One region of the Pseudomonas sp. RT4P38 genome, then DNA from elsewhere that is predicted to be linked to it. Evidence: riboswitches for the same ligand, from Rfam matches in the RefSeq annotation. Region 1 holds a riboswitch; each other region holds the start of a gene.
The links. Region 1 has a riboswitch for cobalamin ahead of cobW (cobalamin biosynthesis protein CobW). Riboswitches for the same ligand answer to the same signal wherever they lie in the genome.
Positions count from the first base shown of each region.

Region 2: another riboswitch for cobalamin. It lies ahead of ACYZT7_RS20745 (ABC transporter substrate-binding protein); the one in region 1 lies ahead of cobW (cobalamin biosynthesis protein CobW).
Region 3: another riboswitch for cobalamin. It lies ahead of cobO (cob(I)yrinic acid a,c-diamide adenosyltransferase); the one in region 1 lies ahead of cobW (cobalamin biosynthesis protein CobW).

Region 1 covers NZ_CM142703.1:2,938,437-2,946,274, reverse strand. Annotated here, with positions in the region: gene ACYZT7_RS13735 (ATP-binding protein) at 1-491, opposite strand, end outside; gene cobN (cobaltochelatase subunit CobN) at 743-4,516, opposite strand; gene cobW (cobalamin biosynthesis protein CobW) at 4,520-5,581, opposite strand; cobalamin riboswitch at 5,684-5,896, opposite strand; cobalamin riboswitch at 6,075-6,303, shown strand; gene ACYZT7_RS13720 (CbtB domain-containing protein) at 6,424-6,627, shown strand; gene ACYZT7_RS13715 (CbtA family protein) at 6,639-7,346, shown strand; gene ACYZT7_RS13710 (cobalamin biosynthesis protein) at 7,343-7,756, shown strand.
Region 2 covers NZ_CM142703.1:4,491,428-4,499,265, reverse strand. Annotated here, with positions in the region: gene ACYZT7_RS20765 (efflux RND transporter permease subunit) at 1-2,800, shown strand, start outside; gene ACYZT7_RS20760 (copper-binding protein) at 2,812-3,168, shown strand; gene ACYZT7_RS20755 (ABC transporter ATP-binding protein) at 3,341-4,132, opposite strand; gene ACYZT7_RS20750 (FecCD family ABC transporter permease) at 4,129-5,130, opposite strand; gene ACYZT7_RS20745 (ABC transporter substrate-binding protein) at 5,139-6,152, opposite strand; cobalamin riboswitch at 6,293-6,495, opposite strand; gene ACYZT7_RS20740 (eCIS core domain-containing protein) at 6,667-7,263, shown strand; gene ACYZT7_RS20735 (tRNA (adenine(22)-N(1))-methyltransferase) at 7,538-7,838, shown strand, end outside.
Region 3 covers NZ_CM142703.1:2,093,671-2,101,508, forward strand. Annotated here, with positions in the region: gene ACYZT7_RS09710 (O-methyltransferase) at 1-650, shown strand, start outside; gene ACYZT7_RS09715 (PQQ-dependent sugar dehydrogenase) at 770-2,083, opposite strand; gene ACYZT7_RS09720 (hypothetical protein) at 2,152-2,736, opposite strand; cobalamin riboswitch at 2,891-3,125, shown strand; gene cobO (cob(I)yrinic acid a,c-diamide adenosyltransferase) at 3,207-3,818, shown strand; gene ACYZT7_RS09730 (cobyrinate a,c-diamide synthase) at 3,829-5,166, shown strand; gene bluB (5,6-dimethylbenzimidazole synthase) at 5,163-5,813, shown strand; gene cbiB (adenosylcobinamide-phosphate synthase CbiB) at 5,810-6,718, shown strand; gene cobD (threonine-phosphate decarboxylase CobD) at 6,711-7,703, shown strand; gene ACYZT7_RS09750 (cobyric acid synthase) at 7,700-7,838, shown strand, end outside.

The DNA of each region.
Region 1 (7,838 bases):
CCAAAACGGTCGAGCAGTTGCGGACGCAGCTCACCCTCTTCCGGGTTCATGGTGCCGATCAGCACGAACTTCGCCGAATGCCGATGGGAAATGCCGTCGCGTTCGATCAGGTTGGTGCCGCTGGCGGCCACATCCAACAGCAGGTCCACCAGGTGATCGGGCAGCAGGTTGACTTCATCGACGTAGAGCACGCCGCCGTCGGCCTTGGCCAGTACTCCGGGGGAAAACTGTGCGCGACCCTCGCTCAGGGCGGCGTCGAGGTCGAGGGTGCCCACCAGCCGTTCTTCGGTGGCACCGAGCGGCAAGGTGACAAATTGGCCGCTGGCCAGCAAGTCCGCCAGACCTCGGGCCAGCGTTGACTTGGCCATGCCGCGGGGGCCTTCGATGAGAACGCCGCCGATTTTCGGGTCGATGGCGGTCAGGTAGAGGGCGAGTTTCAGATCGTCGGCGCCGACCACGGCGGAGAGGGGGAAATGGGGGGTGTCGGTCATGGTTTGTCTGGGTCCGTGGTCGTTGGTTTGGTGGTGGGGTGTCAGAGGGATCGCCCCTCACCCTAACCCTCTCCCCAAAGGGGCGAGGGGACTGATTGCGGTGACTATCAGAAATTCTGCGACCTGCGATTGCGAGTTGAACTCAGTTTCTGAAAACTACCGAGATCTGCTCCCTTTCCCCCTCTCCCCCGTGGGGAGAGGGTTGGGGTGAGGGGTGGATTTCAGGCTGTAAAAAAATACCGAAACAACCACTACCCCTCCTCCTCAATATCCAACAACAAATTCTCCAGCGCCTCCCGATACTCGCCCGGCTCCTTCCACATCCCCCGCTGCTGCGCCTCAAGCATCCGCTCGGTCATGTCACGCAACGCATGCGGATTATGCTCACGAACAAAATCCCGGGTCGCCGGGTCCAGCAAATACGCCTCCGCCAGCAACGCATACTGGTGATCGTCGATCAGTTGCGTGGTCGCGTCGAACGCAAAAACATTATCAACCGTCGCCGCCAGTTCAAACGCGCCTTTATAGCCGTGGCGCTTCACGCCGTCGATCCACTTCGGATTGGCTGCCCGTGAGCGAATCACCCGGTTCAGCTCTTCCTTCAACGTGCGGATCTTCGGCAGATCCGGCTGACTGTGATCGCCATGATAACTGGCCGCGGCTTCACCACTGAGGCTTTCCACCGCCGCGAGCATGCCGCCCTGGAACTGGTAATAGTCGTTGGAATCGAGCAAGTCGTGTTCACGGTTGTCCTGGTTTTGCAGCACGGCTTGCACTTGGCTCAGGCGCTGCGCGAACTGCTCTCGCGCCGCGGTACCTTCGTCAGAACCGCCGTAAGCGTAGCCGCCCCAGTTCAGATAAACCTCAGCCAGATCTTCGCGGCTTTGCCACAGACGACCCTCGATGGCGCCCTGCACGCCCGCGCCGTAAGCACCCGGTTTGGCGCCAAAGATGCGCCAACCGGCCTGACGCTTGGCTGCGTCTTCATCCAGCCCCGACTGCATCAACGCTTCGCGCTCGGCACGCACCTTGGCGGCCAAGGGGTTGAGGTCGTCCGGCTCGTCGAGGGCGGCGACCGCTTGCACGGCGGCATCGAACAGACGGATCAAGTTGGCAAAGGCATCGCGAAAGAATCCGGACACGCGCAAGGTCACGTCCACGCGCGGACGGTCCAGCAGGCTCAGCGGCAAAATTTCGAAGTCGTCGACCCGCTGACTGCCCGTCGCCCAGACTGGGCGCACGCCCATCAGCGCCATGGCCTGAGCGATGTCATCGCCGCCGGTGCGCATGGTCGCGGTGCCCCACACCGACAGGCCGAGTTGGCGCAGGTGATCGCCGTGGTCTTGCAGGTGTCGCTCAAGAATCAGGTTGGCCGACTGGAAACCGATGCGCCACGCGGTGGTGGTCGGCAGGTTACGCACGTCCACCGAGTAGAAGTTGCGCCCGGTCGGCAGCACGTCGAGTCGACCGCGACTCGGCGCACCACTGGGGCCGGCCGGCACGAAGCGGCCGCTGAGCGCGTCGAGCAGACCGCGCATTTCCGCCGGACCGCAGGCGTCCAGTCGTGGAGCGACTACTTCACGCAGGCTGTCGACGATGTCTTTCATCTCTGACCAGCCTGGCGCGTTCAGTTGCTCAATCTCAGTGTTCAGGGCTTGCTCAATCAGCTGTGTGGCGAACAGTTCCAGACGTTCGCGGGTATCACCTGCTGTGCGCCAGGCTTCATCGGTGAGGGTTTGCAGTTCAATCGGACGCGGCCCGGTCCAAGATTCGGCGAGCGCGCAATCCAGCGGATCGAAGCCCAGCGCGAACGCCTTGGCCAGCGCCCGCAGCAGACTTGATTGGGCGCCACGCCCATCGCCACGCGGAATACGCAGCAAGGCCAGCAAGGTGTCGATACGCAAACGCCCGGTCGGCGACTCGCCGAACACATGCAAACCATCGCGGATCTGCGACTCTTTCAAGTCGCACAAATACGTGTCCAGACGCGGCAACCAGATCGCCGCATCGGCATCACTGTCGAGCTTCTCGTCCAGTTGCAGTTCGCGGTCGATGTGCGTCTCGCGCACCAGTTGCAGGATGTCGCGCTGCAATTCCCGGGCACGGCGCGGATCGAGCAATTGCGCTTCGTAATACTCGTCGGCGAGTAATTCGAGGTTGCGCAACGGGCCGTAGGTTTCGGCACGTGTCAGCGGCGGCATCAGGTGATCGATGATCACTGCCTGGGTGCGGCGCTTGGCCTGGGCGCCCTCACCCGGGTCGTTGACGATGAACGGATAGATGTTCGGCAGCGGCCCGAGCAGCGCATCCGGCCAGCAATTCTCCGACAGCCCGACGCCCTTGCCCGGCAGCCATTCGAGGTTGCCGTGCTTGCCGACGTGGATCACGCCGTGGGCGCCGTAGGTGTTACGCAACCAGAAATAGAACGCCAGATAACCGTGAGGCGGCACCAGGTCCGGGTCGTGATACACCGCACTCGGGTCCACCTGATAACCCCGCGCCGGTTGAATGCCGACGAAGGTCAGGCCAAAACGTAGCCCTGCGATCATCATTCGCCCGCCACGGCACATCGGATCGCTTTGCGGCGTGCCCCAACGTTCCAGCACGGCTTGGCGATTGGACTCGGGCAAGGCGTTGAACATCAGGTTGTAGTCGTCCATCGCCAGGCTTTGCTGACATGGACGCTGGTCAAGGGTGTCGAGGTCGTTGCTGACACCACCGAGCAATTGCTGGATCAACGCGGTGCCAGTGTCCGGCAACTCCGCCGGTAGCGGATAACCTTCTTTATGCAGCGCACGCAGGATGTTCAGCGCGGCGGCGGGTGTGTCGAGGCCGACGCCGTTGCCAATACGCCCGTCGCGGGTCGGGTAGTTGGCGAGGATCAGGGCGATGCGTTTTTCAGCGTTGGGTACTCGCGTCAGATCAATCCAGCGCCGCGCCAGTTCGGCGACAAAATCCATGCGCTCCGGTTGTGGTCGATAGCAGACCACATCGGATTGACTGCGCTCGCTGCGCCAAGCCAGGTCCTTGAAGCTGATCGGTCGGCTGATGATTCGGCCATCCAGTTCCGGCAGCGCGATGTGCATCGCCAGATCACGCGGACCGAGGCCCTGTTCGCTGGCGCGCCAATCGGGTTCGTTGTCCTGGGCGCAGATCGCCTGGATCACCGGGATGTTGCGGCGAAACGGTCGCAGGTGCGGCGCTTCGGGGCTGGATTGCGCGAAACCGGTGGTATTGAGAATTACGCCGGCCTCGACTTCATCCAGCCAGTCCTCGACCACCGTCAGGCAGCCGGGCTCTTTCAAACTGGCCACGGCAATGGGCAACGGGTTCAACCCCGTCGCCTGCAAACGCTGACAGAAAACATCGATGAAACCGGTGTTCGCCGCTTGCAGATGCGAACGGTAAAACAGCACCGCCGCGACCGGTTGATCGGCCTGCCAATCGGCTTGCCAATCCTTCAGTTCAGCGGGGCTTTTGTGCGGGTGGTAGATCGCCGTGCGCGGCAGGGTTTGCGGCTCGGCCCAGGCGTAGTCGCGATCCAGCCAACGATTGGCGAGACAGCGGAAAAAATCCAGAGCATTGCTCATGCCGCCCTGACGCAGAAACTGCCAGAGTCGATCGCGGTCGCAGGCAGCCACCGTGCTCAGCTCGCTGAGTTCCGGGTCCGGGCGGTCATCGCCGGGCACCAGAATCAGTTGCACGCCGCGCTCCGACAGTTGCACCAGTTGCTCGACGCCGTAACGCCAATAGGCGATGCCACCGTGCAGCGAAATCAGTATCACCTTGGCATGGCGCAGCACTTCGTCGACATACAAGTCGACCGACGCGTGATTCTGCACCTGCATCGGGTTGGCCAGGCGCACGCTGGGGTAATCGTCGGGCAACTGCTGCGCCGCCTCGGCGAGCAGCGCGAGGCTTGAGTCGCCGCTGCACAGGATCACCAGCTCGGCGGGGGTTTGTCCAAGGTCGGCAATGTTGTCATCCGACACGAAACCGCCGGGCTGGGTCCTGAGCAGATGCATGGCTTAAACGCTGAGCGCAGCGCGCAATTGCGCTTCAAGCAGAGTGGCGTCCAGCTCCTGACCGATCAACACCAGACGCGTGGTGCGCGCTTCATCGGCGCCCCACTGACGGTCGAAGTGCTTGTCGAAACGTGTGCCCACGCCCTGAATCAGCAGGCGCATCGGTTTGTTCGGGATGGCGGCGAAACCTTTGACACGCAAGATGCCGTGTTGAACCACCAGTTGAGTCAGCGCGTCCAGCAGCAGGCTTTCGTCGGCTTGCGGCAGTTCGATGGAGATGGAGTCGAACGCATCGTGGTCGTGATCGTCTTCACCTTCATGGTGGTGATCATGATGGCTATGACGGCTGTCGATGTGTTCTTCAGAACCGGCGCCGAGGCCGATCAGCACGTCCAGTGGCAGACGACCACTGCTGGCCTCGATGACTTTCACGGCGGGCGGCAATTCTTCAGCGACTTCCAGGCGTACACGGGCCAGGTCTTCAGGGCTGATCAGGTCGGCCTTGTTGAGGATCACCAGGTCGGCGCTGGCCAGTTGGTCGGCGAACAGCTCGTGCAGTGGCGATTCGTGATCCAGGTTCGGGTCGAGTTTGCGCTGGGCATCGACCTGGTCCGGGAAAGCCGCGAAGGTGCCGGCGGCGACCGCTGGGCTGTCGACCACGGTGATGACCGCGTCAACGGTGCAGGCGCTGCGGATTTCCGGCCACTGGAAGGCTTGCACCAGCGGTTTTGGCAAGGCCAGGCCCGAGGTTTCGATAAGGATGTGGTCGAGGTCGCCGCGGCGGGCGACCAATTCGCGCATCACAGGGAAGAATTCTTCTTGAACGGTGCAGCACAGGCAGCCGTTGGCCAATTCATAAACGCGGCCGTTGGCTTCTTCTTCAGTGCAGCCGATGGAGCACTGCTTGAGGATTTCGCCGTCGATGCCCAGCTCGCCGAACTCGTTGACGATCACCGCAATACGACGGCCCTGAGCGTTGTCGAGCATGTGCCGCAGCAACGTGGTTTTGCCCGAGCCGAGGAAGCCGGTAACGATGGTGACGGGGAGTTTGGCCAGTGTTTTCATCGGATGCCCTTTGGCAAGGTGGCGGGCATATGGCACGACGACCGGCAACGCGGACGCGCGTGCCTGAAGAGTTCGCCACCGGATCACCCCGCCCGGTTGAAAGTGAGAATCTGTGTCGAGGCAGGTCTCCTGGCTGACGGCTTGCCAGTCGTTCGACTGACGTTGGCTGCGCCTTCCCGCGGGCCCGATAGACAGGGCTTGCAGTGGCGTGGCAGCCAAAAGAACCGTTCACAGTTGCGGGGGCAGCCGCGGCATCGACCGCGTTCCCTTCTTAGCTTCGGCAGACGCCGAAGAACCTCGAAAGCGCAAGGCTACGCATCGTGTGGGGGCGGGTCAATGTCTTGTGCCGACCTCCAGGGCGCCTTCGCGGGCAAGCCTCGCTCCTACAAGAGCGCCGCCGTCCTTGTAGGAGCGAGGCTTGCCCGCGAAGAAGTCACCTCGATCTCGAGTTGAGAACGCTTGCCAATTGACGCCCAACCCCCGCCCATGCTCTCCTACACGCCTTGTTACGGGTGCCCTTCACAGGGTGAAACGGGAAACCGGTGAATCATGTGCTTTACTCTAAAGTCATGTCAGTCCGGTGCTGCCCCCGCAACGGTAAGCGAGCGTAGCGTCAGATCCACTGTGCCAGCAGTTCGGCATGGGAAGGTGATGCTTGCAGGTCAAGGCGAAAGCCAGCGCCCCTCGTGAGCCCGGAGACCGGCCCGCAACACAAAGTGACCATTACGATCACTGAATAACAAACCCGCGGTGGGCGGGCGCTGTTTGAACCTCTGCGCGCCCGGCTCGCAGGGGTCTTCCATGCGCTCTATTCACCCGCTGACAGACCAGAGGGAAGCGCCATGTCGATCATCAGCAGTACCGGCAGCAACACCGATAAGAGCAGCGCCAGCACCACCACGACCCTGACTCAACGCCTGACCGCCGCTGTGTGTGCGTCGATCCTTGGTGCTAGCCTGGTGTATTTCGCCGGTTTCTCGCACATCGAAGCGGTGCACAATGCCGCGCACGATACCCGCCACAGCTCTGCATTCCCGTGCCATTGAGACCTGCTGACATGATCAAGCGTATTGCGCAAACCGCAGGGTTCACCGGGCTGCTGGCCGCCCTGTTGCTGACCCTGCTGCAAAGCTTCTGGGTGGCTCCGCTGATTCTGCAGGCCGAGACTTACGAAAAATCCGAGCCCGCCGCTGTTGCAGTTCACGAACACGCCGCGGGTGCTGTCGCCGCTCACACTCACGACGCCGAAGCCTGGGAACCGGAAGACGGCTGGCAGCGTGTGCTGTCCACCACGGGCGGCAACCTGGTGGTAGCGGTCGGTTTCGCCCTGATGCTTGCCGGTCTTTACACCTTGCGCGCACCGACTCGCACTTCCCAAGGCCTGCTCTGGGGCCTGGCCGGTTACGCGACGTTCGTGCTGGCACCGACCCTCGGTCTGCCGCCCGAGCTGCCGGGCACTGCCGCGGCTGATTTGGCGCAACGGCAGGTCTGGTGGATCGGCACGGCTGCCTCCACCGCGGTCGGCATCGCATTGATCGTGTTCAGCCGTCACTGGCTGATGAAAGTGCTCGGCGTGGCCATTCTGGCCGTTCCTCACGTGATCGGTGCACCACAACCGGAAGTCCATTCGATGCTGGCTCCAGAAACCCTGGAAGCTCAATTCAAAATCGCTTCGCAGCTGACCAACGTGGCATTCTGGCTGGCCCTGGGCCTGATCAGTGCCTGGTTGTTCCGCCGCAAAAGCGATGGTCAATACCACGCATGACTGAGATCAGCACAGCGCCGACTTTAGTGGTCGGCCTGGGCTGCCAGCGCGGCTGCCCTGTCAGCACGCTGCGGGCGCTGCTTGATCAGGCGTTACAGGCTCATAAAATCGAACTTCACCAGATCAAGGCCCTGGCCAGCATCGACCTGAAGCGCGAAGAACCTGGCTTGATCGAATTGGCCGAACAACTAGCACTCCCACTGATGTACTTCAGCAGCGAACAACTGGCCGGCTATCAACCGCAACTCAGCCACCGCTCGGACATCGCGTTCGAACGCACCGGCTGCTACGGCGTCGCGGAAAGTGCCGCCCTGGCCCTGGCCGAACACCTGACCCAGGCACCGGCAAAATTGCTGATTTCACGACAAAAATATGCCCAGGCCACCTTGGCATTGGCCGGCGCCGCCTAAAATCCTCGATAATCCCCGTCTTTGATCATGAGCAATCTTCATCTGAAGCCTTGCCCAGCCCCTTTTTCTCACAGGAACCGAC
Region 2 (7,838 bases), 1.6 Mb from region 1:
CCAAATACAAAGTCGCTTACCGGCCAGCGCCAAGCCGGCGTTGGGACCAGATGCGACGGGGGTGGGTTGGATCTATCAGTACGCACTAGTGGATCGCAGTGGCGGACACGATTTAGCGCAGCTTCGCGCACTTCAGGACTGGTTCCTCAAGTTCGAACTCAAGACCCTGTCCAACGTGGCGGAAGTGGCCACCGTGGGGGGCATGGTCAAGCAATACCAGGTGCAGCTTGATCCGCTCAAACTGGCCAGCCTCGGCATCACTCAGGCGCAGGTAACCGAGGCTATTGGCAAGGCCAATCAGGAAACCGGTGGGGCCGTGCTGGAGATGGCTGAGACCGAGTTCATCGTGCGTGCTTCCGGCTACCTGAAGACACTAAATGACTTTCGGGCAATCCCGCTCAAGCTGGGTTCGGGTGGTGTGCCGGTGACCCTTGGCGATGTCGCCACGATCCAGTTGGGTCCGGAAATGCGGCGTGGCATCACTGAACTCGACGGCGAAGGCGAGACCGTCGGCGGCGTGGTGATTTTGCGCAGCGGCAAGAATGCTCGCGAGACCATTGCGGCGGTCAAAACGAAACTCGACGAACTGAAAAGCAGTTTGCCGGCCGGAGTGGAAATCGTCACCACCTACGACCGCAGCAAGCTGATCGACCGCGCTGTGGAAAATCTCAGCCACAAACTAATCGAAGAGTTCATCGTCGTCGCGTTGGTGTGTGGGATCTTCCTCTGGCACCTGCGCTCATCCCTGGTGGCGATCATCTCCTTGCCGGTTGGTGTGTTGATTGCCTTCATCGTCATGCGCTACCAGGGCATCAACGCCAACATCATGTCCTTGGGCGGGATAGCCATCGCCATCGGCGCCATGGTCGATGCCGCCGTGGTGATGATCGAGAACGCCCACAAGAAGATTGAGGCTTGGCACGTGGCTAATCCCGGAGAGGAATTGAAGGGGGAGCGTCATTGGCACGTGATGACCGAAGCGGCGGCAGAAGTAGGTCCAGCACTGTTCTTCTGTTTGTTGATCATCACCCTGTCGTTCATTCCGGTGTTCACCCTGGAGGCGCAAGAAGGGCGGCTGTTCGGCCCGTTGGCTTTCACCAAGACCTACGCCATGGCCGCAGCGGCGGGATTGTCAGTAACCTTGGTGCCGGTGCTGATGGGCTATTGGATTCGAGGACGAATTCCCAGTGAACAACAGAATCCGTTGAACCGGTGGTTGATTCGGATCTATCAGCCGGCTCTGGACGCGGTCTTGCGTCGACCAAAGATCACGCTGCTGGTGGCGCTATTGGTTTTTGTCAGCGCGCTATGGCCAATGTCTCGCCTGGGTGGCGAGTTTCTCCCCCCGTTGGACGAGGGCGACCTGCTCTATATGCCTTCAGCTCTGCCGGGATTGTCGGCGCAGAAAGCGGCGCAACTGTTGCAACAGACCGACCGCTTGATCAAGACCGTTCCAGAGGTCGAACACGTATTCGGTAAAGCCGGTCGTGCCGAAACTGCCACCGACCCCGCACCGCTGGAGATGTTCGAAACCACCATCCAATTCAAGCCGCACGAGCAATGGCGGCCAGGCATGACCCAGGAAAAGTTGGTGGAAGAACTGGATCGAGTGGTACGAGTCCCTGGGCTTACGAATATCTGGATACCACCGATTCGCAACCGTATCGACATGCTGGCCACGGGGATCAAGAGTCCCATCGGAGTGAAAGTTGCCGGCACCAACCTATCGGAGATCGATGCCGCGACTCAGGCGGTCGAGCGAGTTGCCAAGGGCGTACCCGGTGTCAGTTCGGCTCTGGCCGAGCGGCTGACGGGTGGCCGCTATATCGACGTGGATATCGACCGCAAGGCCGCCGCTCGCTACGGACTGAATATCGCCGATGTGCAATCCATCGTGGCCGGCGCTATCGGCGGTGAAAACGTCGGCGAGACCATTGAAGGTCTTGCACGTTTCCCGATCAACGTGCGTTACCCACGGGAGTGGCGTGACTCGCTCGGTGCCTTGGAGCAGTTGCCGATCTACACCCCGTCAGGCAGCCAGATCACCCTCGGCACGGTGGCAAAGGTCAAGGTCAGTGACGGTCCTCCGATGCTCAAGAGCGAGAATGCACGGCCCTCTGGTTGGGTATACATCGACGTGCGTGGCCGGGACATTGCCTCGGTGGTAGCTGATCTACGCCGGGTAGTCAGTGAGCAGGTCAAGTTGCAGCCAGGCATGAGCCTGAGCTATTCGGGACAGTACGAATTTCTCGAAAGGGCCAACGCTCGACTCAAACTGGTGGTGCCTGCCACTCTGGTGATCATCTTCGTGTTGCTCTACCTGACTTTTGCCCGCTTCGATGAGGTCGTGCTGATCATGGCCACTCTGCCATTCGCACTGACGGGCGGAGCATGGTTCCTCTATCTGTTGGGATTCAACCTGTCAGTCGCCACCGGGGTCGGGTTTATCGCCTTGGCCGGAGTGTCTGCCGAATTTGGCGTGATCATGCTGCTCTACCTGAAGAACGCCTGGGCCGAACGTGAGGACCTCGGCGACAGCACTGAGCACGGGCTGGTTGCGGCCATTCGTGAAGGCGCCGTGCAGCGAGTTCGACCCAAGGCCATGACCGTGGCCGTGATCATTGCCGGTCTGTTACCCATCCTGTTGGGCAGCGGCACCGGCAGCGAGGTCATGAGCCGCATCGCCGCGCCCATGGTTGGCGGCATGATCACGGCGCCCTTACTTTCTCTGTTTGTCATCCCGGCAGCCTATCGCCTGATGCGTCGGCGCCATCTCCCAGTTGAACCCACCACCCCTTAAGGAAAAGTCGTATGAAACTGACCCTGATTGCAGTTGCAAGCACCGTAGTAACGCTGTCTTTTTCTGTCCTGGCAGAGGACATACCGGGCATGAAAATGGGCGGTATGGACGGTATGCAGATGAAGCAGGACGCAAAGCAGGCTCCAGTAGCCAAAGCGCAAGGCACTATCAAGGCTATTAACTCCGAGAAGCACACTGTGACTATCGCTCATGGCGCCGTGCCGGCGGTGCAGTGGCCCGCTATGACCATGGCTTTTTCCGCCACGGCGGAGCAATTGGAGGGTCTAAGCGCTGGAGATCAGGTGGCTTTCGAATTCAGATCTGAGGGCGCGAAAGCCATGATTGTGTCCATTAAAAAGGTGAAATAACCACGAGACGCCTAGCGCTCCCTCCCACACGGTGTTGTAGGTGGGAAGGGGGCTTGGCGTCTGTTTAACGATTTTGTCGTTAACCAACCGCGATCACGTTAAACCGGCGCGACTTGAAGCTGATCATCTCTGTCGCCTGAGGTTCGACATATCTCGAATACTCGAGAGCAAGTCAAACAGAGCGAAATCGCAGAATCTGCGCGCCGTCGAAAGGATCGACAAGGTAATGCCCGTGCACGCCGAACGTATCCTGCAAGCATTGCGGGGTCAGCACCTCAAGTGGCTTGCCGAGGGCCGCTAATCGCCCCCGATCCAGTACCGCCAAACGGTCACAGGTCAGCGCCTGATTCAGGTCATGCAGGGCGATCAATGTCGTCACCGGCAGAGCCTGCACTACTTTTAGAATGGCGAGCTGGTGCTGGATATCCAAGTGATTGGTCGGTTCGTCCAGCAACAGAATCTGCGGGCGCTGGGCCAAAGCGCGAGCGATGTGGACACGCTGACGTTCACCGCCGGACAGACTGTGCCAGGTACGGTTTTTCAGGTGCGTTGCATCGACGTCGCGCAGCGCCTGCAGGACGATGGCATCGTCCTCACTCGACCACGGGCTCAAGGCCGACAGCCATGGCGTTCGGCCCAGGGCTACGGCATCAAACACACTGATGGCATCCAAGGTGTCGGCCTGTTGCTCTACCACCGCCAGGGTTTGCGCGATGGTTCGTCGTGACTGCGCCTTGAGGCACTGGCCGTTGAGGTGGATGTCTCCCCGGCTGGGGACGCGCACGCCGGCCAGCAGTTTGAGCAGCGTGGATTTTCCCGAACCGTTGGGCCCGACGAGGCCCAGGGTTTCACCACGACGGATGTCCAGGTGGATGTCGTGCAGCAACTCAGCGTCGCGGACATGGAACCCGAGGCCGGAACAACTTAGTACGGATTCGTCGATAACAGGCGAGGCAGCATTCATCGGGCATTCCTCCGACCGATCAGGATCAACGCGAACACCGGCGCGCCAACCAGTGCGGTGATGACGCCGACCGGGATCACCTGGCCTTTGATCAGCGTTCGGGAGAGCACATCGGCGGCGATCAGAAACACACCACCCAGCGCGCTCGCCGGCAGCAGACGCGCATGCCGGGTGCCCAGCAGCAGTCGCACGGCATGGGGAATGACCAGTCCGACGAAACCGATGGAACCGACAATCGACACCATCACCGCCGTCACCAGTGCGGCGCAGCTGATCAACAGAAATTGCACTCGGCGTACCGGAATGCCGAGCGAGGCGGCTGAGTCCGCGCCAAAAGTGAAGGCATCCAGCGTCCGACGGTGCCACAGGCACACCGCGAGACCGATCAATGCCACGGGCACCGACAGCCAGACCGACGGCCAGCGCACACCGCTGAGATTGCCCAGCAACCAGAACATGATGCCGCGGGCCTGTTCGGAACTGGCCGACTTGGTGATCAGAAACGCCGTAAGCGCATTGAACAACTGCGAACCGGCAATCCCCGCCAGGATGATTTGCCCGGTGCCGCCGTTTGAACCACTGGCACGGGCCAGCAAAACAACCACGGCGAAGGCGGCAACGGCGCCGGCAAACGCCCCGACCGACAGCGAAATCAGCCCCGCCCCGAGGCCCAGCAATGCCACCAGTACAGCGCCCGTCGAAGCGCCGGCGGAAATGCCGAGCAGATAAGGATCGGCCAGCGGGTTGCGCAACAGCGATTGCAGGATCACCCCGCAGGTGGCCAGGCCCGCGCCGCAGGCCGCTGCCACCAGCGCGCGGGTCAGGCGGTAATTCCAGACGATGCCTTCGTCTATCGGATCGAGGACATAACCGGCAGTCCACAGTTTGTTCGCCAGCACCTGGAACACCACGCTCGGTTCGATGCTCGTTTCACCGATGGTCACACCGGCAATCACGGCCAGCAGCAGTGTCAGCAATGCCAGCAGCGTACGAATCAGCACCCTGGTCATTTCGGCAGGTCGTAGCCGTTGATGGCTGATGCCAGGGTTTCAAGACCGTCGAACATTCTCACGCTGGCCTGCATGGCCATGGCGTCGAGGATGATGATGCGGTTGTTTTTCACGGCGTCCATGTTGCGGGTCACCGGGTCGCTGCGCAGGAATTCCAGTTTCTTTTGATAGTCGTCAGCCGGGAAGCGACGGCGATCCATGCGTGCGATGACCAGGAAGGTCGGGTTGGCCTTGGCGATGGTTTCCCAGCCGACGGTTGGCCATTCTTCATCAGACTGAACCACGTTGCGCACACCCAACGTGTTCAACATGAAGTCGGGAATGCCCTTGTGCCCGGCGACATAGGGGTCGATATCCAGACTGGCGCTGGAGAACCAGAACAGCGCACTGGTGTGCTTCAGATCCTTGTTCTGTACGGTGGCAATGGACTTGGCCAGGCTGGCCTTGAGTTGGGCGGTCAGCTGCTGGCCACGTTCCTGCACGTCGAAGATTTCAGCCAATTGGCTGATGCTTTTGTAGAGGCTGTCGATGTGAAATGCCTCCAGACGTGTGCCATCGGCACCGACCAGGTTGTCCTTGGCTTCGCAGTCGGAGGGCATCAGGTAGGTCGGGATCTTCAGTTCGTGAAATTGGTCGCGAGTACCGACCACGCCTTGCGGGCCGACCATCCACTCCAGCTCCACTGCCACCAGCTGCGGACGCTTGCCGATCACCGCCTCGAAACTCGGCTCGTTATCGGCCAGGCGCTCGATCGTGTCGTTCTCTGTCTTGTACGTGGCCAGCACATCGTTGAACCACAACGAAGTGCCGACCAGCGTGTTGCCAAGGCCCATGGCGTAGAGCATTTCAGTGCCAGCCTGGCCGATGGTCACGACACGGCTGGGTGCCTGCTGAAAGGTCAACGTGCTGCCACAGTTCTCGACGGTCAGGGGATAGTGGGTCGGGGCCGCATGGGCGAGGGTGGACAGTCCCAGGGCAGTGGCGAGGGTGGCAAGGCGGAACAGCAGCATGACGCAATCTCCATGTGACCGTACAAGAGCAGCGGTACGGACTGGAAACACATCATCGAACGCTGCCATTGAAGCAGTGAAGTGCCGATCACTGAGGTGACGCTCGGCGCAAGGATGTCCTTCCCGGACACCCCGCCGGTTAGTGATTTGCTTGGCCGGCAGGTCTCCTGACTGGTGCGTCGTCGCCAGGCTCCAGCCTTCCCGGGAGTGATCCCAGTGGCAGTTCAGGAGCAGGCTCAGCACCTACAGTTGCGGGGGCAGTTCCGTTTGATGCCGTGTCAGGCATCTCGGATTCCCTATTAATCCCATTTGGAAACCGGTGGCCGGCATGGTAGTCGATCATGCCGAATATCACCACTGAGCGCTTTTGGCTGATGACTGCCTGTTCACGACTGACTTTCTCAGGGCGTGAAGCGGTCATCGAGAAGAGACCGATAGCGATACGCTAAAGTTATGCGGGTCGTCGATCAATTGTGATCCATTGTTCGTGCTGCGTCCGTCCCTGGAGCGTCCAATGCCGCCCATCACCACGCGCCTGGTGGCGCTGTTTGTTCTTTGCCTGACGCTTGAAGTGCCAGCCCAGACCAACGCCTGCCCAGCTGGCGAGAAACAAGTGTGCCTGGACGGCTGCATCTGCCTGCCAGACGCAGGACAACTGCTCGGCCCCCTGTCTGATGGCATCTTCCAGATCGCGGCACCTGCCCTGGCGCTGTGGCTGACCCAAGCCCGCGCTGAAGCAGCCAACGCCGACATCCAACCCATTCCACCGCACATCCGGGAGCAACTGCTGCGCTGGTACGACCCCAGCGTGCTGGATATCGCACGCTACAAAGTTAGCGACAACGGCCAATTCAGCGCCGCCACTGCCATGCTGCAAAACCCCGATGTCGGTGCCGTGACGCTGATCGACATCATCCTCTTCCGGGACGCTCAAACCGCAGAACAGAACATCGCGCTCTGGGCTCACGAATTAAAGCATGTGCAGCAGTATCAGGAATGGGGGGTAGAAGGATTCGCCCAGCGGTATACACAAGATTTCAATGCTGTGGAGGCGCCGGCTTATGCCATTCAGGCTGAGGTCAGACGGTTGGTGCGGGAAGGGACTGACTGAAGGGTAGTGAAGCCGCCCATCACGACTGGCTGCATTGTGTCGATTTCGGTCAGTAGTGACAGCAGAAATCGTCCCATTGCAGCCTTTCAAGCACCGCAAAGGTCGGCCAAAATCGGTCCATAGCCAGGGTTCGCTTTGGGCCGATACGCGAGCGCAGGTATGGATCGAGCCATGGCCCTGGTCGCATAAATTTGAAATGCACGGCGTTGCTCGACAGAATCGTGCCCCGATCCGGCCAAAGGTGCCGGACGTTCGTGGTGAAAAGGGGCTGCAGTTGAACGAACAGACATTGTCCATGCGCCTGGAACGCGTGGCGGCGCATGTGCCAGCCGGTGCGCGCCTGGCCGATATCGGCTCGGATCACGGCTACCTGCCGGTGGCGTTGATGCGCCGGGGCGCCATCGCGGCGGCGGTGGCCGGCGAGGTGGCATTGACGCCGTTCCGCTCGGCCGAACGCACCGTGCGCGAGAACGGCCTGGACCAGCGGATCGTCGTGCGCCTGGCCAATGGCCTGGCGGCGATCGAGCCGGGAGACGGAATCACGGCGATCAGCATCTGCGGCATGGGCGGCGAGA
Region 3 (7,838 bases), 840 kb from region 1:
CCGCTCGCACACTCAATCTCGACGATTCCCTGTATCAATACCTGCTCGACGTTTCTCTGCGCGAAACGCCGCTGCTCAAGCGTCTGCGTGACGAAACCCAGGCGCTGCCCATGGCTCGCTGGCAAGTGGCGCCGGAGCAGGGCCAGTTTCTTGCGCTACTGGTGAAACTCACCGGCGCCAAGCGTCTGCTGGAAGTCGGCACCTTCACCGGTTACAGCGCCTTGTGCATGGCGGCTGCATTGCCGGATGACGGCTCGCTGATTTGCTGCGACATTCCTGGCGACTACAATGCCACCGCACGCCGTTACTGGCAGGAGGCGGGGTTAACCGAACGAATTGACCTACGCTTGGCGCCCGCGCTGGAAACCCTGGCTCAGCTGGATCAGCAAGTGCCATTCGACCTGATCTTCATCGATGCCGATAAAGCCAACTACCCACGCTATCTGGAGCACGCATTACGTCTGCTGCGCGTCGGCGGTCTGGCGGTGTTCGATAACACGCTGTGGAGCGGCCGGGTACTTGAGGACAATCCCGAGAGCGAAGACACTCGAGCCATCCAGGCGCTCAATCGCGCCTTGAAGGATGACTCGCGTGTCGACCTGTCGTTGTTGCCGTTGGGTGATGGGCTCACGCTCTGTCGCAAACGCTAAACCCTAGGTCCCTGTGGGAGCGAGCTTGCTCGCGATAGCGGTGGGTCAGGCGACATCGATGTTGAGTGGATTGCCCTCATCGCGAGCAAGCTCGCTCCCACAGGGTATGTGGGTTGCAGTTATTTAGTGGCAGAAACCCGCCACACCTTGTTGCCCACGTCATCCGCCACCAACAAATCACCCTGCTGATCAATCACCACGCCTACCGGACGGCCCATGGCTTTTTCCTCGTCATTGAGGAAACCGGTGAGCACATCAATCGGCTGCCCGATCGGTTTCCCTGCGCTGAACGGTACGAAAATCACTTTGTAGCCACTGTGCGGCTTACGGTTCCACGAGCCATGCTGGCCGATGAATGCACCTTCCTTGAACTGCGCCGGCAGCGTGTTACCTTCAGCGAACGTCAGGCCCAGCGAGGCGGTATGCGGGCCGACCGCGTAGTCCGGAGCAATGGCCTTGGCCACGAGGTCGGGGTTTTGCGGCTCGACGCGGATGTCGACGTGCTGACCGTAATAACTGTAAGGCCAGCCGTAGAACCCGCCGTCCTTCACTGACGTGATGTAGTCCGGCACCAGGTCGCTGCCGATTTCGTCGCGCTCGTTGACCGCTGTCCACAATGCGCCGCTCCGAGGTTCCCAGGCCAGGCCGTTTGGATTACGAATCCCCGAGGCGAAGATTCGATGATTGCCGGTGGCGCGATCCACTTCCCAGATCGCCGCGCGACCTTCTTCCTTGTCCATGCCGTTTTCGGCCACGTTGCTGTTGGAGCCCACCGTGACGTACAGCTTGCGGCCGTCCTTGCTGGCGATGACGTTTTTGGTCCAGTGATGATTGAGCGTACCGCCTGGCAGGTCGATCACCTTCATCGGCTGTGACTTGATCGCCGTCTCGCCGTTTTCATAGTGGAAGCGCAGCAAGCGGTCCGTGTCGGCGACGTACAGGTCATTGCCGACCAGGGTCATGCCGAAGGGCGAGTTGAGGTTTTCCAGGAACACCGTGCGGGTTTCGGCGATGCCGTCGTGGTCCTTGTCCCGCAGCAGCGTGATGCGATTCGGGCTCGGTACTTTGGCGCCGGCACGGCCCATGACTTTGCCCATGACCCAGCCACGAACGCCTTTGCCGTCATCGGGTTTGGGTGGTGCGTTGGTTTCGGCCACCAGCACGTCGCCGTTGGGCAGCACGTAGAGCCAGCGTGGGTGATCGAGACCTTCGGCAAAAGCCGCGACCTGAGTCCCTGTCGCGGCGATGGGTTTCGTGCCGTCCGGCCAGCCGATCGCCGGGGCGATGTTTACCGTCGGAATCAGGGTCTTGTTCGGTTCTGGCAGCTTGGGTGACGGGCCGAAGCCGTCGGAGACTTGCAGCCTGGCGGTTTCACCACAGGCGGCAAGCCCTCCGGCGAGCACGATGACGAGAACGAGCGGGGGCTTGCGCATGCTGATCTTCCCTATGAATGCATTGACCTAATCAATAGAGAAGCACAGGTGCGCGATGGTTCAACCGGTCAGCCGCGGGCTTCCTTGAACAGCACGGCAATGCCGGGGTGATAGTTGCCGGCTTCGTTGCGCAACTTGCGATACGCGTAGGGGAAATACCAGGCCACCGCGCAGGTGTGTTCCTTTTGCAGGTCGTCGACCATGTCCTGGAGTTCTTCCGGAGTAGCGCTTTGTTGAGCCTTTTGTGGCGCGACGAACAGGCAGCCGAGTTTCAGGTCGCTGGCGTAGCTGATGCGTTTGGCATCGCTGGTGATGTCCTGCAATGCTTGAGTCAGGTTCAGGCTGTTGACGCGTGGCCAGCGCTGGGTCGCCTGAAGGTAAGCGCGTTCTTCGCGGGTCGCGATAAACAGATCGGCACGGCCATTGCGTTCGCCTTCTTCGGTCTGTTTACGGGTCGGCGTTTGTTGCAACGTCACCATTTCCGCCATCCACGCAGCGGCGGACAGCAGGCTCAGGTTGGCTTTTTCATCGAACCAGTAAGGCGTGTCGTTATCGCCGCGCACGGCGTTGTAGCGGTCGATACAGTCAAACCAGCGTTCCAGCACCGGGCGCAGGAATTCCAGCTTCGGATTGCTGATGATCATGCCTTGCATGTGGCTCACCCTTGTTATTGTGTTGTGAGATTGTGGCTCTTTGATATCACTGCTGAGAGTGTGGCACAAGATTGGCGTCAGATAATTGATCGACGGCAGTTATTCGCTCGCAGGCCGCCCGTCTTCAATTGACGCTCCATCCCCAACCCTCTAACCTTCGCGGCTTGTTTCAGGTGCTCTGTGGCCTTGGTCGACTGAGTGAAACAGGGAAGCCGGTGAGTGACTCTCTTCAAGCGACGAAGAGCCATGATCCCGGCGCTGCCCCCGCAACGGTAAATGAGTGAAGGCTGCGCCTTGAGCCACTGTGTCGAGTGTCGACATGGGAAGGCGCGCAGTCAGGCTTCACGCCGCTCATGAGCCCGGAGACCGGCCTGATCCATCCAGCGGCATCACGGTGGGCGATGCCAGGCTTCTTGCCGTCTATTCTTGTGCCTGCCCGCCGTTATCCAGCCTCAACGGAGAGCTCCCCCATGACTGATACCCCCGATCGTGACGAACGTCATCTGGCGCGCATGCTGCGAAAAAAAGCCGTGATCGACGAACGCATCGCCAATTCCCCGAATGAATGCGGCCTGCTGCTGGTGCTGACCGGCAACGGCAAGGGCAAAAGCAGTTCGGCCTTCGGCATGCTCGCCCGGTCCATGGGCCACGGCATGCAGTGCGGCGTGGTGCAGTTCATCAAGGGGCGCAACAGCACCGGCGAAGAACTGTTCTTCCGGCGCTTCCCGGAACAGGTGCGTTTTCATGTGATGGGCGAGGGCTTCACCTGGGAAACCCAGGATCGCCAGCGTGACATCGCCGCTGCTGAAGCCGCCTGGGCGGTGTCCCGCGAATTGCTGCGTGATCCGTCGATCGGCCTGGTGGTGTTGGATGAGTTGAACATTGCGCTCAAGCACGGTTATCTGGATCTCGATCAAGTGCTCAGCGACTTGCAGACCCGTCCGCCGATGCAGCACGTGGTGGTCACCGGTCGCGGCGCCAAGCCGGAGATGATCGAACTGGCCGACACGGTCACCGAAATGGGCGTGATCAAACATGCGTTCCAGGCCGGGATCAAAGCGCAAAAAGGCGTCGAGTTGTGAGCTGCACTTTATGAATAGCCATCGTCAATGCCCGGCGGTACTGATTGCCGCGCCGGCCTCCGGTCAGGGCAAGACCACCGTCACCGCCGCGCTGGCCCGTTTGCATCGCAATCAGGGGCGCAAGGTTCGCGTGTTCAAGTGCGGCCCGGACTTTCTCGACCCGATGATTCTCGAGCGCGCCAGCGGTGCGCCGGTGTATCAACTGGACATGTGGATGGTCGGCGAACAGGAAAGTCGTCGTCTGTTGTGGGAAGCCGCCGGCGAAGCCGACCTGATCCTCATCGAAGGCGTCATGGGGCTGTTTGACGGTACGCCGTCCAGCGCTGATTTGGCGCGGCATTTCGGTGTGCCGGTGCTCGGTGTGATCGACGGCACCGCCATGGCCCAGACCTTTGGTGCACTGGCGTTGGGATTGGCGCGCTATCAGCCGGATTTGCCGTTTGCCGGTGTGTTGGCCAACCGCGTCGGCACCCTGCGTCACGCGCAATTACTGGAAGGCAGCCTTACTGAAGGTTTGCGCTGGTACGGCGCGTTGTCCCGGGAAACCGGGATCGAATTGCCGAGTCGTCATTTGGGTCTGGTTCAGGCCAGTGAGTTGAACGATCTCGATCTGCGCCTCGATGCGGCGGCCGATGCGCTGGCCAGCAGTTGCGAGGTCGCGCTGCCACCGGCGGTGGAATTCGCCGCGCCTGATGTGATCGCTGCCGAGCCGTTGTTGGCCGGTGTGCGAATTGCCGTGGCCCGAGATGAAGCGTTTGCCTTCACCTACGGCGCCAGCCTGGATTTGCTGCGGGCCATGGGCGCTGAGTTGTCGTTTTTCTCGCCGATCCGAGACACGCAATTGCCGGAGGCAGACAGCCTCTATCTGCCGGGCGGTTATCCCGAACTGCACCATGTGGCACTGTCACAGAACAGCACAATGCTGACCGCAATCCGTGCTCACCATGCGGCGGGCAAACCGTTGTTGGCCGAGTGCGGCGGCATGCTGTATCTGCTCGATTCTCTGACGGATGTCGAGGGCACTCGCGCTGAATTGGTCGGCTTGCTGGCGGGGGACGCGGTGATGCAAAAGCGTCTGGCCGCGTTGGCGTTGCAGGCGGTCGAATTGCCGGAAGGTTCGTTGCGCGGGCACACCTATCACCACTCGTTGACCAGCACCGAATTGGAGCCGATTGCCCGGGGCCTGAGCCCTAACGGCGGGCGCGGGGCGGAGGCGGTTTATCGTCAGGGGCGGATGACCGCCTCTTATGTGCACTTCTATTTCCCGTCCAATCCATCGGCGGTTGCCGCGCTATTTGCGCCTGACCAAAACCCTGTGGGAGCGAGCTTGCTCGCGAAGAGGCCATGACTGACAACGCCTTCTCCGAAGCTGAACGCGCGGCAGTCTACCGAGCCATCGGCGAACGCCGCGACATGCGCCATTTCAGCGGCGGCACCGTCGAGCCGCAATTACTGCGGCGCCTGCTCGAAGCGGCGCATCAGGCACCGAGTGTCGGCCTGATGCAGCCCTGGCGGTTCATCCGCATCAGCGATCGAGCCCTGCGCGGCAAGATCCAGCTACTGGTGGAAGAAGAACGTATCCGCACCGCCGAAGCCCTCGGCGAGCGCACCGACGAATTCATGAAGCTGAAAGTCGAAGGCATCAACGACTGCGCCGAAGTGCTGGTCGCCGCGCTGATGGACGATCGCGAGCGCCATATCTTCGGCCGTCGCACTTTGCCGGAAATGGACATGGCCTCGTTATCCTGCGCGATCCAGAACCTCTGGCTGGCTTCCCGCGCCGAAGGACTGGGCATGGGCTGGGTGTCGCTGTTCGAGCCGCAAGCCCTGGCGGACCTGCTGGGTTTGCCGGCCGGTGCCAAGCCCTTGGCCGTGCTTTGCCTGGGGCCGGTCAAGGCATTCTATCCGGCGCCGATGCTGGTACTCGAAGGCTGGGCGCAGGCGCGTCCGCTCAGTGAGCTGCTGTATGAAAATTATTGGGGAGTGAGTCAATGAGTGTGGCGTTGTTGAGTGTCGCCGCGGTTGCGCTGGATGCGCTGCTGGGTGAACCCAAACGCTGGCATCCGCTGGTGGCGTTCGGCCGTTTTGCCGATCGCATCGAGCAACGTTTCAATGGTGAAGGTCGTGGCTGGCGCAGCCATGGTGTCACCGCTTGGGTGATTGCAGTGTTGCCGCTGACCCTGCTGGCCACGGCGTTTTCCTGGGCGCCCTATGTCGGCTGGATCGTCGAGATTCTCGTGCTCTATTGCGCCCTCGGCATGCGCAGCCTTGGTGAACACGTCGAACCGGTGGCAAAGGCGCTGCGCAGCGATGATCTGGACGAGGCGCGCAAGCGTGTCGGTTATCTGGTCAGCCGCCAGACCAGCGAACTGGATAAAACCGAAGTCGCCCGCGCCGCCACCGAATCGGTGCTGGAGAACGGCAGCGACGCGGTGTTTGCCGCGTTGTTCTGGTTTGCCGTGGCCGGCGCGCCCGGTGTGGTGCTCTACCGTTTGAGCAACACCCTTGATGCGATGTGGGGTTACCGCAACGAACGCTTCGAACGTTTCGGCTGGGCGGCGGCAAAGATCGACGACGTCCTCAACTACATCCCTGCACGCCTGGTGGCGCTGACCTACGCGCTGCTGGGCAAAACCCGACTCGCTCTGAAGTGCTGGCGCACCCAAGGTCCGACCTGGGACAGCCCGAATGCCGGGCCTGTGATGGCGGCCGGTGCCGGTGCGCTCGGTGTCGAGTTGGGCGGGGCGGCGATTTATCACGGTGAACTGCATCAGCGTCCGCAACTGGGCGAAGGCATGCCGGCGGACGCCGACTCCATCGACCGCGGCTGGCAATTGGTCCAGCGCGGGGTATGGTTATGGTTGCTGATCCTCTGCGTGGGGGCTGAATTTTATGCTTGAGCACGGTGGTCGGTTACGCAAGGCGGCGCTCGAATACGGCATCGCCGAAGCCGATTGGCTCGACCTGTCCAGCGGCCTCGCGCCCTGGCCGTTTCCGGTCCCGGAGATCCCGTTGCGGGCCTGGGCGCGTTTGCCGGAAACCGATGACGGTCTGGAGCAGGCGGCCTGTGATTATTACGGCGCCGCTCAGGTGCTGCCGGTGGCCGGCTCGCAAATGGCGATCCAGTTGCTGCCGCGTTTGCGCCGGGCGGGCAAGGTCGGCGTGCTCTCGCCGTGTTACGCCGAACACGCCGAAGCGTGGCGACGCAATGGCTACATCGTGCGTGAAGTGCTGGAGCAGGAAGTCGACTTCTATCTCGACAGCCTCGACGTGCTGGTGGTGGTCAACCCGAACAACCCAACCGGCCTGAGCCTGACACCGAGTCGGTTGCTCGACTGGCACTCGCGGCTGGCCCAGCGCGGTGGCTGGCTGGTGGTGGACGAGGCGTTCATGGACAACACACCGCCGCTGAGCCTGGCACCTTTTGCCCATCAGGTCGGGTTGATCGTGCTGCGTTCCTTCGGCAAGTTTTTCGGTCTGGCCGGTGTGCGCCTCGGTTTCGTGCTGGCCGAGCGCAAGTTGCTCAAATTGCTGGCCGAGCAAGTCGGACCGTGGGCGGTCAGCGGGCCGACGCGGGTGCTGGGTCAGGCTTGTCTGCTGGATACCGAAGGGCATGCCCGGCAACGGGTTCGCGCTGAAGAAGCCAGCGAGCGTCTGGCGCTGCTGCTTGAACAGCACGGCTTCACACCCCAGGGTGGCTGCGCCTTGTTTCAATGGCTGATCACCGAACGCGCCGAAGCACTGCATGAGTTCATGGCCCGGCGCGGCATTCTGCTGCGCTTGTTCACGCACAACAGCAGCTTGCGTTTCGGCCTGCCCGCCGATGAAGCCGACTGGACACGTCTCGCGCAAGCGTTCGAAGCCTACGCTAGGGAAACCCAATGACTACGTTGATGGTGCAGGGCACCACGTCCGACGCCGGTAAAAGCACGCTGGTGACGGCATTATGCCGCTGGGTCACGCGTCAGGGCGTCAGCGTCGTGCCGTTCAAGCCGCAGAACATGGCGCTCAACAGTGCCG